3 regions of the Kribbella sp. NPDC056861 genome follow, and region 3 is predicted to be linked to each of the others. Evidence: riboswitches for the same ligand, from Rfam matches in the RefSeq annotation. Region 3 holds a riboswitch; each other region holds the start of a gene.
What was found. Region 3 has a riboswitch for glycine ahead of gcvP (aminomethyl-transferring glycine dehydrogenase). Riboswitches for the same ligand answer to the same signal wherever they lie in the genome.
Positions count from the first base shown of each region.

Region 1 (4,159 bases), on a different contig from region 3:
CTGCGGGATCGGCGGCAGACTCTCGCCGTCGTCACCAGCCACCAACTCACCCGCCACCGGCGCCGCGGCCTGCACCCCAGGACCGCCACCAGGCAACGGAATCACCGGCGCCCCGATCCGCGGCCCGCCCAGCAGGCTCACCACCACGAGCACCAGGTACGCACTCAACGACGCGCCAACAACCACGGCACCCCGACGCCACAGCTCATCAGCCTTCACAAGACCCGCACAGTAGCGGCCGCCGAAGCTTTCAAACAGCCCTTGGAACAATATTCACGACCCGCAGCAACCGCACCGCAGACAGTTACGATTTCCCCATGTCTTCCTTGGTTCTGCTGCATGGGTTGGGTGCCAACGGGCGGGTGTGGGACGGGTGGCCGCAGCCGCGGCTCGCGCCTGATCTGCCAGGGCACGGGTCGGCGGAGAGTCTGCCGCGGTACACGTTCGAGGCGATGGCGGCCGCGGTCGCCGGCACCTTGCCGGTACGGCGTGAGCTGGTGATCGTCGGGCACTCACTGGGCGGGGTGATCGCGCTCGAGCTGGCCAGCGGGCGGTACGGCGTACAGGTTGATCGGGTGGTCGCGTTGGGCGTCAAGGTCAGCTGGTCGGACGACGACCTCGGCCGGGCGGGCGCGTTGGCTCAGAAACCCGTGGCCTGGTTCGACAGCAGGGACGAAGCCGCGGCGCGGTTCCTCAAGGTGTCAGGGCTGCAAGGGCTGGTCGATCCGGCCGGACCGGTCGTCGGGCACGGGCTGCGCGAGGTCGACGGGCGGTGGCGGCTCGCGATGGATCCGGGCACGTTCGGGGTCGGCGCGCCGCGGATGGCGGAACTGATCGCGGGCAGCCAGGCGGACGTCGTACTGGCGCGGGGTGAACTCGATCCGATGAGCACCGACGCCGAACTGGCTGCCCTGCACGATCAGGTCGTCACGTTGCCCGGGCTCGGGCACAACGCGCAGGTCGAGGATCCGTCAGCACTCGATCACGTTCACGGCCAGGCCGCCTCGTGACGTCTCCTTGTACTTGACCTTCATGTCCGCGCCGGTCTCGCGCATCGTCTTGATCACCTTGTCCAGCGAGACCACGTGCACGCCGTCGCCGTGCATCGCCATCCGGGCGGCGTTGATCGCCTTCATCGAGGCCATCGCGTTGCGTTCGATACAAGGGATCTGAACGAGTCCGCCGACCGGGTCGCAGGTCAGCCCGAGGTTGTGCTCCATCGCGATCTCGGCCGCGTTCTCGACCTGCTCGGGCGTCCCACCCAGTACTTCGCACAGCCCGGCGGCGGCCATCGAGCAGGCCGAGCCGACCTCGCCCTGGCAGCCCACCTCGGCGCCGGAGATCGACGCGTTCTCCTTGTAGAGAACGCCGATCGCGGCAGCGGCCAGCAGGAACCGGACCACGCCGTCCTCGGTTGCCCCCGGCACGAACCGGCGGTAGTAGTGCAGCACCGCCGGAATGATGCCCGCGGCGCCGTTCGTCGGGGCGGTGACGATCCGGCCGCCGGACGCGTTCTGCTCGTTCACCGCGAGGGCGAACAGGTTGACCCAGTCCATCACCTTGAGCGGGTCGACCGACCACTTGTCGTTACTCAGCTTGTGGTGCAGCGCGTGCGCGCGGCGCGGCACCTTCAGCCCGCCCGGCAGCGTGCCCTCGGTCTCGCAGCCCTCCTCGACGCAGTCCTGCATCACTTGCCAGATGTGCAGCAGCCCCTCGCGGATCTCCGGCTCGGTCCGCCAGGCCTGCTCGTTGACCAGCATCACCTCGCTGATCGACAGTCCCGACTCGCGGCACCGGTCGAGCAGCGCGTCGCCGGACAGGAACGGGTACTTCAGTGGCGTCCGGTCCGCGACGATCCGGTCGCCGGCCGCGGCGTTCTCGTCGACCACGAAGCCGCCGCCGACCGAGTAGTAGGTGCGCTCCCGCAGTACCTCGCCGTCGGCCGAGCGGGCCAGGAACGTCATCCCGTTCGGGTGGTAGGGCAGTGCCTTGCGGCGGTGCATGATGAGCTGGTTGTTCTCGTCGAAGACGATCTCGCGCTGCCCGGCCAACCGCAGCCGGCCGGCCTCGCGGATCGCGGCGACCCGGCTCTCGACCGTGCGGGTGTCGACCGTCTCCGGATCCTCACCCTCCAGCCCGAGCATCACCGCCTTGTTGCTGCCGTGCCCGTGGCCGGTCGCCCCGAGGGAACCGAAGAGTTGCGACTCGACGGCCGCGGTGCGGTCGAGCAGACCGTCCTCGACCAGACCGAGCGCGAAGGTCCGGGCGGCTCGCATCGGTCCCACCGTGTGGGAACTCGACGGACCGATCCCGATACTGAACAGATCGAACACACTGATCGCCATGCTGGAGGCCTCCTGGTCGTCATTGACCGATTGGTATGCCTCCCCGCTCTGTCAGGCAGTGTGCCTTCCAGAGGTGCCTCGCCCGTACGGTGAAGGTGCCTGAGAGATTCTTGGGGAGAGTTGCTCCTACGGCGCCCGGGTCAGGCCCGGGTCTCTCCCGCACGGGTTCATGCGGCTGCTGATTTTGTCACTCGCCGCGACGGTACGGCGCACCGGCGGCGCGCGTCAATCCAGCAGCGGGTGAACTTCAGGCCAGCCGGCCGGTGCGCTGCGCCCACAGCTCGAAGAACCAGGTGAACAGCGGCGGGACGCTGGCCGCGAGTGCCGCCAGCGTGACCGGGACGCTCCAGCGCAGCTGTTTGCGGACCGCGAGCACGGTCAGCACGTAGCCGACGAAGATCGTGCCGTGGATCGGGCCGAAGATCCTGACGCCGATCTCGTTGTCGGACAGCACGTACTTGAACAGCATCCCGATCAGCAGTCCGGTCCAGGAGATCGCCTCGGCGATCGCCACCGCGCGGAACACCGTCGCATGCTTCGATCCGGCCGGGGCCTCGGTGGCAGCAGTCGTCTCAGTCATCAGATCAGTGACCCTAACAAGTCCCCCAAGCCGGCCGGGGGTTCGGGCCGGGGTGACCCCGGATGCGCGCTGGAAGGCGGTTGCCGAGGATCGGGGGATGATGCTCAGAAGCACCACCTGGGGTGCGATCACCGGCCTGGTTCTGGCCGGCCTGGTCGCCTTGCCGGCCGCTGCCGTTGCCACCCCGGATCCCTTGCAGTGGACCGACTGCGAGGTCAAGCCCACCGAAGACCCGGAGGTGGTGCGCGGTTCGCAGTGCGCCACCTTGCAGGTCCCCGTCGACTGGAACCACCCGAACGGCCCGAAATTCGGCCTCGCCCTCGCCCGCCGTACGGCGAAAGTCCCCGTCGGCACGCTCTTCTTCGCTCCCGGCGGCCCCGGCGACTCCGGCGTCGACCGGATCCGCACCGGAATGAGCCGCTTCACCAAGACCCTGCAGGACAACTTCGACATCGTCAGCTTCGATCCCCGCGGCATCGCGCGCAGCAACCCGATCGTCTGCTCGGCCGCCCTGCTCGCCCAGCAGCCCTCACCGCTGATCGCCGGCCCGAAGGCCTTCACCGAGACGATCCGCTACAACCGCGCGCTGGCGAAGGACTGCCGCGCCAACACCGGTCCGCTCTACGACCACGTCGACACTCTGCAGTCCGTGCGGGACGTCGAGGCGATCCGGGTGGCGCTGGGCGAACCGAAGCTCACCTTCCACGGCAGCTCGTACGGCACCCTGCTCGGCCAGCAGTACGCCGAGAGGTACCCGCACCGGCTGCGCGCGCTGGTCCTGGAGAGCGTCTTCGACCACGGTGACACCACCACCGGCCGTTGGCTCGACGACCAGGCCGCGACGGTCCAGGACTCGTTCACCGAGTTCGTGAACTGGTGCGGGAAGACCACAACCTGCTCCTTGTACGGCCGCGACATCTCCGCATTGTGGGCAGACCTGGTCGCCAGGGCGGGCCGCGGCGAGCTCCCCGATCCCCGGCAATCAGCGCTGAAGGCAACGCCGTACACGCTGACCTTCGGTGCCTTCCGGCAGCTGTACGAACCGCGGTGGGGTGCGCTCGCCGACCTGCTCAAGCGGCTCGACGAGAGCGTTCCGCCGACCGGTCAGCCGCCGGCACCGACCGGGTTGGCACCGAACCCGCTGGCGGCGTTCTGCCGCGACCTGAGCCTGCCGGTCCGCACGTACGGCGAATATGCCGCTCACCTCCGCCGGATCGCCCGCACCACGGCCGAT
Region 1 is NZ_JBFBNQ010000003.1:258,060-262,218, reverse strand. Features, by position in the region: gene AB0P21_RS15025 (hypothetical protein) at 1-219, opposite strand, end outside; gene AB0P21_RS15020 (alpha/beta hydrolase) at 318-1,010, shown strand; gene AB0P21_RS15015 (L-serine ammonia-lyase) at 972-2,345, opposite strand; glycine riboswitch at 2,423-2,515, opposite strand; gene AB0P21_RS15010 (DUF3817 domain-containing protein) at 2,593-2,925, opposite strand; gene AB0P21_RS15005 (alpha/beta hydrolase) at 3,023-4,159, shown strand, end outside.
Region 1: it holds a riboswitch for glycine, as region 3 does, so the genes downstream of both, AB0P21_RS15015 (L-serine ammonia-lyase) here and gcvP (aminomethyl-transferring glycine dehydrogenase) in region 3, are expected to answer to the same signal.

Region 2 (4,159 bases), on a different contig from region 3:
TGCGCGAGCGCCATCAGCCCGCCCATCGCGAGCCCCTGCAGCACCCGGGCGCCGATCAGGAACGGCACGTTGTGCGCCATCCCGGCCAGCACCGAGCCGATCACGAACAGCACGATCGCGACCTGGACGAGCAGCTTCTTGCTCATCAGGTCGGACAACTTGCCCCAGACCGGCGTCGAGACGGTCATCGCGAGCAGGCTGGAGGTGATCACCCAGGTGTACTGCGTCTGCGACCCCTCGAGGTCGGCGATGATCGTCGGCAGCGCGTTGCTGACGATGGTCGAGCTGAGCACCGCGGTGAAGAGCGCGGCCAGCAGCCCGGCGAGGATCTCCAGAATCTCCCGATGCGTCAGCGCGGGATCACCGGCCGACGGTGGCCCGCCGGCCGGCGCAGCAGCTGCTGATGGTGCCTTTGTCTCGGTGACAGACATCGGGGTCCGTTCTCCTGCGCGCTGGGGTCGTTCGGGGTCGGCGCAGCTGATCGCGCTGCGCCGAGGCGGAGGAGAGCGGCCGGCACCTCACCGTACGTACACGGCGAAGCCTCACCCGGACCAGGTTTAGTTGCAGTACCCAACGATAAGCCCGGCCGCTCACCCCGCCCCCGCGGGGGGCTCAGCTCAGCGAGGAGTACAGCGGGTACGCCGCCGCCAGCGTGGCGACCGCTTGCCGCAGTACGGCGGAGCGGTGGTCGTCGAAGTCGGGAAGCAGCGCCCGGGCGATGATCTCCGCGACTTCCTCGAAGGCGGGTTCGGTGAAGCCGCGGCTGGCCAGCGCCGGGGTGCCGATCCGTAGTCCCGAGGTGACCATCGGCGGCCGCGGGTCGAACGGCACCGCGTTGCGGTTCACCGTGATGCCGATCTGGTGCAACCGGTCCTCGGCCTGCTGACCGTCCAACTCGGAATCACGCAGATCAGCCAGCACCAGGTGTACATCGGTCCCGCCCGAAACCACCGTGACTCCGGCCTCCCGCAGATCATCGGCCAGCAGCCGATCAGCGAGGATTCGAGCCCCCGCGAGCGTGCGCTTCTGCCGTTCCTGGAACTCCGCGCTCGCCGCGAGCTTGAAGCCGACCGCCTTCGCCGCGATCACGTGCTCCAGCGGACCGCCCTGCTGACCGGGGAAGACCGCACTGTTGATCTTCTTGGACAGGTCGGCGTCGTTGGTGAGGATCACACCGCCCCGCGGACCGCCGAGCGTCTTGTGCGTAGTGGTCGTCGTGGCGTGCGCGAACGGCACCGGATTCGGATGTACTCCGGCCGCGACCAGGCCAGCGAAGTGCGCCATGTCGACCATCAGGTACGCCGAGACCGAGTCCGCGATCCGGCGGAACTCCGCGAAGTCCAGCACTCTCGGGTACGCCGACCAGCCGGCCACGATCAGGGCCGGCCGGTGCTCCTTCGCCAGCCGCTCGACCTCGGCCATGTCGACCCGGTGATCGTCGGCGCTCACGTGGTACGGCACCACGTCGTACAGGCGGCCGGAGAAGTTGAGGCGCATCCCGTGGGTGAGGTGACCACCGTGGGCGAGGTCGAGGCCCATGATCGTCTGCCCGGGCTGGATCAAGGCGCTCATCGCCGCGGCGTTGGCGGACGCGCCGGAGTGCGGCTGGACGTTGGCGAAGCCGGCGCCGAAGAGTTCCTTGACCCGGCTCTGGGCGAGGCGTTCGATCACGTCGATGTGCTCACAGCCGCCGTAGTACCGGCGGCCAGGGTAGCCCTCGGCGTACTTGTTGGTGGCGACCGAGCCCTGCGCCTGCATCACGGCCAGCGGGGCGAAGTTCTCCGAGGCGATCATCTCCAGGGTGCTCTGCTGGCGGACCAGCTCGGCCTCCAGCGCGGCGGCGATCTCGGGGTCGAACTCGGTGAGTGAGGTCTCCAGCACGGTCATTCCCCCCGCTCGATCAGTTCGGCGTACGCGGTGGCGTCGAGCAGGTCGCCGAGCTCCTCGGTCAGCCGCAGCTTGACCAGCCAGCCGGCGCCGAACGGGTCGGCGTTCAGCAGCCCCGGCTCGTCGACCGCGGCCTCGTTGACCTCGGCAACCTCTCCGCAGGCGGGGGTGTGCAGGTCGCCGACCGACTTGGTCGACTCGATCTCGCCGAAGACGGCGCCGGCGGTGAGCACCGTGCCGACCGGCGGCAGATCGAGGAAGATGATGTCGCCGAGCGCCTCGGCGGCGAACGCGGTCACCCCGATCACGACCAGGCCGTCGGCTTCGAGGCGTAACCACTCGTGGGCAGGGGTGTAGCGGAACCGGTCGTCGTCGGGCAGCGAACCGGCAGGACTCTGGGGCATGAGGAGGCTCTTTTCCCCCGGCCACGGCCGGGATGGTGGGCCTCCCCGCTCTGTCATCGATACCTGAGAGCTTCACCGCCGATCAGGCGATTTGCACCGTGGGTGCGGGATCGAAACCTCGGTCCCGGCTTTCCAGAGTCGCCTCTTCCGAGCGGTATCGGGGCCTGAGAGATTCTGGGGAGAGTTGCTCCTCCGGCGTCCCCTCACCTCGTGCGGCGGGGACTCTCCCGCCCGGTGTCGACGGCGCGGTCTTGAGTTGTCGAGCCCGAGAGTAGGCGATGCCCGACGGCTTGTCGAGGTGCTCGATTTCACTTGCGAGCCGGCCGAACCGCGCCGCGCTTAGCCGTCGGCCCGCTGGGTACCGGGCACCCACTGACCTACAAACGAGCAGTTGTTCGATGAGCGGGAGTGACCTGATGAGCACCCACGACGAAGTACAGCCGATTGCCGACAAGGACCCGGAGGACTGGACCACGGGCGACGAGCCGATGACCGGCCCGCAGGCGTCGTACCTGAGCACCCTCGCGCAGGAAGCCGGCGAGGAAGCACCGAGCGGCGAGCTGACGAAGGCAGAGGCGTCCAAGCTGATCGACGAACTGCAGGCCCGCACCGGCCGCGGCCAGAGCTGAGCTCAGCTGAAGGCCTGGACCAATACGTCCAGGCACGGCGGCGCCGGAGCATCCCGTACGACGAGTTGCCCGGTCACCGTCATCGGCGGCGCGAACGGCCCCATCCACAAGGCGCCGTCGGCCGTGTCGCAAGCGTTGCCATAGACAACCATCCAGGCCGGTGACCCGTTGGTCATCTCGACGACGGCATCCTCGAAGGTGTCCACCGGGCGCCCGGCCACTGGTTCGAAACCGGCTTCGCGGCAGGCCAGCAGGAGGCGGTCGGTCAGCGCCGGATCCTCCGGTCTGGGCGGCAGCCGCAACGGCAATTCGGCGAGGTCGGCAAGCTTCACCCCACCGTCATCACGGAAGGCAGCGGGCAGCAGCACCGACAGCGGCTCCTCCCACAGCGGAACAGCCCGTACGCCGCCCGCCGCCACCGGCCCGCGCACGAAGGCAACATCCAGCTCGCCCGTCCGCACCGCCTCGATCTGCTCGGCCGGTGGTCGCGAGCTGACCTTGATCTCGATCCCCGGCGCGGCTGCCCGCAATGCCGACAGACCGCGATCCAACCGCTCGCGTAGCCCCGCGCTCGACCCGATCCGGAACACACCAGCCTGTCCCGCAGCCAACTCGGCCGCCACCTCGGTCGCGCGATCCGCTGCGGCCAGCACCGCTCTGGCTTCGCGCAGCATCCGCTCGCCGTCGCCGGTCAGCGTGACCCGTCGCGAGGTCCGGTCGAGCAGCCGCAGACCGAGTTCGCGTTCGAGCCGGGCAACCTGCTGACTCACGGCCGGCTGGACGATGGCGAGCCGCTCGGCAGCCTTGCCGAAGTGCAGTTCCTCGGCCACGGTGACGAAGTACCGGAGTTGCCGCAGCTCCATCGCAGGCCTCCATCAATCACGGATCCTTATCACTGAACAGCGTAATCGGGGCTTGGTCGCACCGTCCCGCCCTCGTTGACTGGTGGACATGAGAATCGGACTCTGGATCGAGGACGCCGCCCGTCGGCTCAACGAGATCGCCGTGGACGCCAAGGCCGCGCAGGAGCACGGCATCAGCCGGCTCTGGTTCAGCCAGCGCGACGGCTGGGACTCGCTCTCCCTGATCACCGCCCTGGCCCCACAGACACCCCAGATCCGGTACGGCGTAGGCGTGGTCCCCATCTACCCACGCCACCCACTCGCCCTCGCCGCGCAGGCGCTCAGTGTGCAAGCCGCGACGGACAACCGCCTGACGCTCGGCATCGGGTCGAGCCAT
Region 2 is NZ_JBFBNQ010000006.1:28,009-32,167, forward strand. Features, by position in the region: gene AB0P21_RS28265 (MFS transporter) at 1-431, opposite strand, end outside; gene glyA (serine hydroxymethyltransferase) at 613-1,887, opposite strand; gene gcvH (glycine cleavage system protein GcvH) at 1,884-2,291, opposite strand; glycine riboswitch at 2,434-2,531, opposite strand; gene AB0P21_RS28280 (DUF3072 domain-containing protein) at 2,690-2,920, shown strand; gene AB0P21_RS28285 (LysR family transcriptional regulator) at 2,923-3,783, opposite strand; gene AB0P21_RS28290 (TIGR03564 family F420-dependent LLM class oxidoreductase) at 3,872-4,159, shown strand, end outside.
Region 2: it holds a riboswitch for glycine, as region 3 does, so the genes downstream of both, gcvH (glycine cleavage system protein GcvH) here and gcvP (aminomethyl-transferring glycine dehydrogenase) in region 3, are expected to answer to the same signal.

Region 3 (4,159 bases):
ACCCTGGGAGCCGGCGTTCGGCTGGATCGAGACCTTCGCGTAGCCGGTCACCTCGGCCAGCCAGCGCTCCAGCTGCCCGATCAGCTTCACGTACCCGGCGGCGTCCTCGATCGGCGCCAGCGGGTGCATGTCGGCGAACTCGGGCCAGGTGACGGCCTCCATCTCGGTGGTCGCGTTCAGCTTCATCGTGCAGGAGCCGAGCGGGATCATGCCGCGGTCGAGCGCGTAGTCGTAGTCCGACAGCTTGCGCAGGTAGCGCAGCATCGCGGTCTCGGACCGGTGCGTGTTGAAGACCGGGTGCGTCAGGTACTCCGAAGTACGGGTGACGGCCTCGGTCAGGTTGCTCCCGCCCAGCGCCGCGTCGTACGTGACACCGAAGGAGCGGCACACGCCGACCAGCGCCGAGGCGTCGGTCTTCTCGTCGCAGGAGATGCCGACGTGGTCCGCGTCGACCTGGCGCAGCCAGATGCCGGTCTGGCGGGCGTTGTCCACGACGTCGGCCGCGCGACCCGGCACGCGAGCGAGCACGGTGTCGAAGAACTGGTCGTGCACGACCTCGACGCCACCGGCCTTGAGCGAGGCGGCCAGGCTCTCCGCGTTGCGGTGCACGCGCTCGGCGATCGCCTTCAGACCCTCGGGACCGTGGTAGACGGCGTACATCGAAGCGACGACGGCGAGCAGCACCTGCGCCGTACAGATGTTGGACGTCGCCTTCTCGCGACGGATGTGCTGCTCACGGGTCTGCAGCGCCAGCCGGTACGCCGGTGCGCCGTCCGCGTCGACCGAGACACCGACCAGGCGACCCGGCAGGGAGCGCTCCAGGCCGGCGCGAACCGACATGAAGCCGGCGTGCGGGCCACCGTAGAAGAGCGGGACGCCGAAGCGCTGGGAGGAGCCGATCACGATGTCGGCGCCCGCCTCGCCCGGCGCCTCGAGCAGCGTCAGGGCGAGCAGGTCGGAGGCGACCGCGACCAGAGTCTCGCGCTCGTGAGCAGCGGCGATCAGCGGCTTCAGGTCGCGGACGACACCGCCGGAGCCGGGGTACTGGATCAGGAAGCCGAAGAAGTCGCCGTCGGGCAGGCCACCGGTGGTGTCGGCAACAACGACCTCGATGCCGAGCGCCTCCGCGCGGGTCTCGACCACGGCGATCGTCTGCGCGAAGGTGTCCGCGTCGACCAGGAAGCGGTTGCTCTTGCTTTTGCGGTTGGAGCGGTGCGCCAGCGTCATCGCCTCGGCGGCGGCGGTGCCCTCGTCCAGCAGCGACGCGTTCGCGGTCGGCAGGCCGGTCAGGTCGGAGACGACGGTCTGGAAGTTCAGCAGCGCCTCGAGGCGGCCCTGGGAGATCTCCGGCTGGTACGGCGTGTAGGCGGTGTACCAGGCCGGGTTCTCGACCAGCCGGCGGACGATCACCGAGGGGGTGAAGGTGCCGTAGTACCCCTGGCCGATCATCGAGGTGGCGACGTTGTTGCGCGCGGCGAGCTGACGCAGCTCGGTCAGCGCGTCGACCTCGGAGGCCGGCTCCGGCAACCGGAGCGGCTCGGTCGAGCGGATCGACGCCGGCACCGCGGCGTCCACCAGCGCGTCGACATCGGCGTACCCGAGGGCTTCGACCATCCGGGCGATCTCGCTGGATCGCGGCCCGATGTGACGGTCGGCGAAGACGGCCGACACCTGAGGAGTGGGATCAGTCATTGAAGAGGCTCCGTTGCTGACTATTGCCGGTGGCCTCCCCCTCTGTCACGCACGCACGCTTCAGAGTCGCCTAAGGCACTCGGTCCAGGGGCCTGAGAGGTTCCGGGGAGGAATTGCCCCTTCGGCGCCCGACCAAACAGCTCGGTCGAGACTCTCCCGAGTGCTGTGTACGGCTGAGGTAGAGCGTACCTCAGCCGGTCATCCGGGCCCGGCGACGGGCAGCGAGCTCGTCGTTGGCGTGTGAGCCGGACTCGCCTTCGTGGGCGTCGAGACGCTCGGTCGGCAGCTCGGACAGCGAACCCTCGACCTCCCGCCAGACTCCACCGAGGGCGATCCCAAAGACTCCCTGGCCGCCGGCCAGTAAGTCGATCACCTCGTCGGGCGAGGTGCACATGTAGACCGAGGCGCCGTCGCTCATCAGCGTGATCTGGGTCAGGTCATCGATTCCACGTTTGCTCAGGTGGGCAATGGCACTGCGGATCTGCTGCAGCGAGATGCCCGCGTCGAGCAGCCGCTTGATCACCTTGAGCAACAGCACGTCGCGGAAGCCGTACAGCCGCTGGGTGCCGGAGCCGGTGGCCGGGCGCACGGACGGGGAAACCAGTCCGGTGCGGGCCCAGTAGTCGAGCTGACGGTACGTAATGCCCGCCGCGGAGCACGCGGTCGGGCCGCGGAAACCGACGTCATCGGGCATCGGCGACAGATCGTCGTCGAAGAGCAGACCCTGTACGCCGGCGCTGGCGGCCGCCTCGGCGTGTGCTTCGGACGTCGACTGCGCCGTCAGATCAGTGTCGCCGGTGCGTGTCACGCCTGAGCCTCCCTGGGTACCGACTGGAACGGATCACATCCGTGGAGTTACAAGGCCCCACGACTCCTTCAAGGTAAGCCGCCGCTCAGGCCGGGTCAACGACTGCCGCCCCGAGCCGGATGCGTGTCGCGATTCCGTGACGAATCGTTACCTTTCCGGCCTTGTACCAGTATTGGGCAGGTCGGGCGACGCTCAGCTCTTGTCGAAGTCCTCGGGCGTCACGTGATCGAGGAACTCGCGGAAGCGTTCGACCTCTTCCTCCTCGACCACCTCCTCGTCCTCGTTCTCGCTGTCCGGGACCGGGATGCCGGCCTCGGCCAGGATCTCCTCGGTACAGAACACCGGCGTGCCGGTGCGCAGCGCGAGCGCGATCGAGTCCGACGGGCGGGCGGAGATCTCGGTCTTGTCGTCGAAGACCAGGATCGCCTCGAACACGCCGTCGGTCAGGTTCACGATCCGGACCTGGCTGAGGGTGTGCCCGAGCACCCGGATGGTCTCTGCGAACAGATCATGGGTCAGCGGGCGGGGTGGCTCCATCCCCTGCTGGGCGAACGCGATGGCGCTCGCCTCGGCCGCGCCGATCCAGATCGGCAGGTACCGCTCTCCGCCGACCTCCCGGAGCAGCACGATCGGCTGACTCGAGGGCATCTCAACCCGGACTCCGACCACGTCGACTTCGCGCACACCTTCAGCCTACTCTGCGGGCCAGGCCGGGGCTGCCCCGACGTGGCCCGGCGGCCCGGCGGTGGCCCGTGGTACGGGGTAACCACGCCACGCAGTACGGCGTCAGCGACCGAGCCGCGAGCGGACCAGTGCCGCATGCAACCGAACCGCCAGCGCCGCCAGTTCGAGCGTCTTGTCGTCCCGCCGGGGCTGCACCACCTGCTCGATCAGCCCCACCTCGCGGTCGGCGGCAGCCCGGAACGGCCGCAGGTGCCGCGGCTCGATCCCGTACTGCGCGAACTCGGCCGCCGCCTTGGCGATCAGGATCGCGTCCCCGTCGTAATGCTTGCCCCGGGCCACGATCAGGTTGTGACCCTCCAGCTGCTCGAGCAGCTCGACGGTGATCCCGGCCGCCGCGCGCAGCTCGTCGCGGGTCAGCTTCAGCTCGGTCCCGTACGTCGAGAAGTCCTCCGCGTCCGGCAGACCGGCAGGTTGCGGCAACTGGTCGGGAGCAGCCGGACGGCCACCGGGCGCCGGCGGACGCAGACCGCGGTCCATCGCCTCCAGATGATCCTTGATCACCTTCAGCGGCAGGTACTGGTCGCGCTGGGCGGTCAGCACGTAGCGCAGCCGCTCGATGTCCCCGGCGCTGAACTTCCGGTACCCCGAAGCGGTGCGCGCCGGCGTCACCAGCCCCTCCGCCTCGAGGAAGCGGATCTTGGAGATGGTGACGTCGGCGAACTCGGTCTGCAGGAGCTGCAGCACCTCGCCGATGCTGCTGCCCGCGGTCGCGGAGTCTCCGACCGCTGGGTCAGGCCTGACCACTGGCGTAGTACACCAGACGGTACTTACCGATCTGGACCTCGTCGCCGTTCGACAACTGCAGCTCGTCGATCCGGTCGCGGTTGACGTAGGTGCCGTTCAGGCTGCCGACGTCGCGCACCTTGACCCCCTGCGGGTCGCGGCGGAACTCCGCGTGCCGGCGGGACACCGTGA
Region 3 is NZ_JBFBNQ010000001.1:856,961-861,119, forward strand. Features, by position in the region: gene gcvP (aminomethyl-transferring glycine dehydrogenase) at 1-1,692, opposite strand, end outside; glycine riboswitch at 1,763-1,861, opposite strand; gene AB0P21_RS03840 (MerR family transcriptional regulator) at 1,883-2,386, opposite strand; gene AB0P21_RS03845 (bifunctional nuclease family protein) at 2,693-3,184, opposite strand; gene AB0P21_RS03850 (MerR family transcriptional regulator) at 3,287-3,988, opposite strand; gene AB0P21_RS03855 (FHA domain-containing protein) at 3,975-4,159, opposite strand, start outside.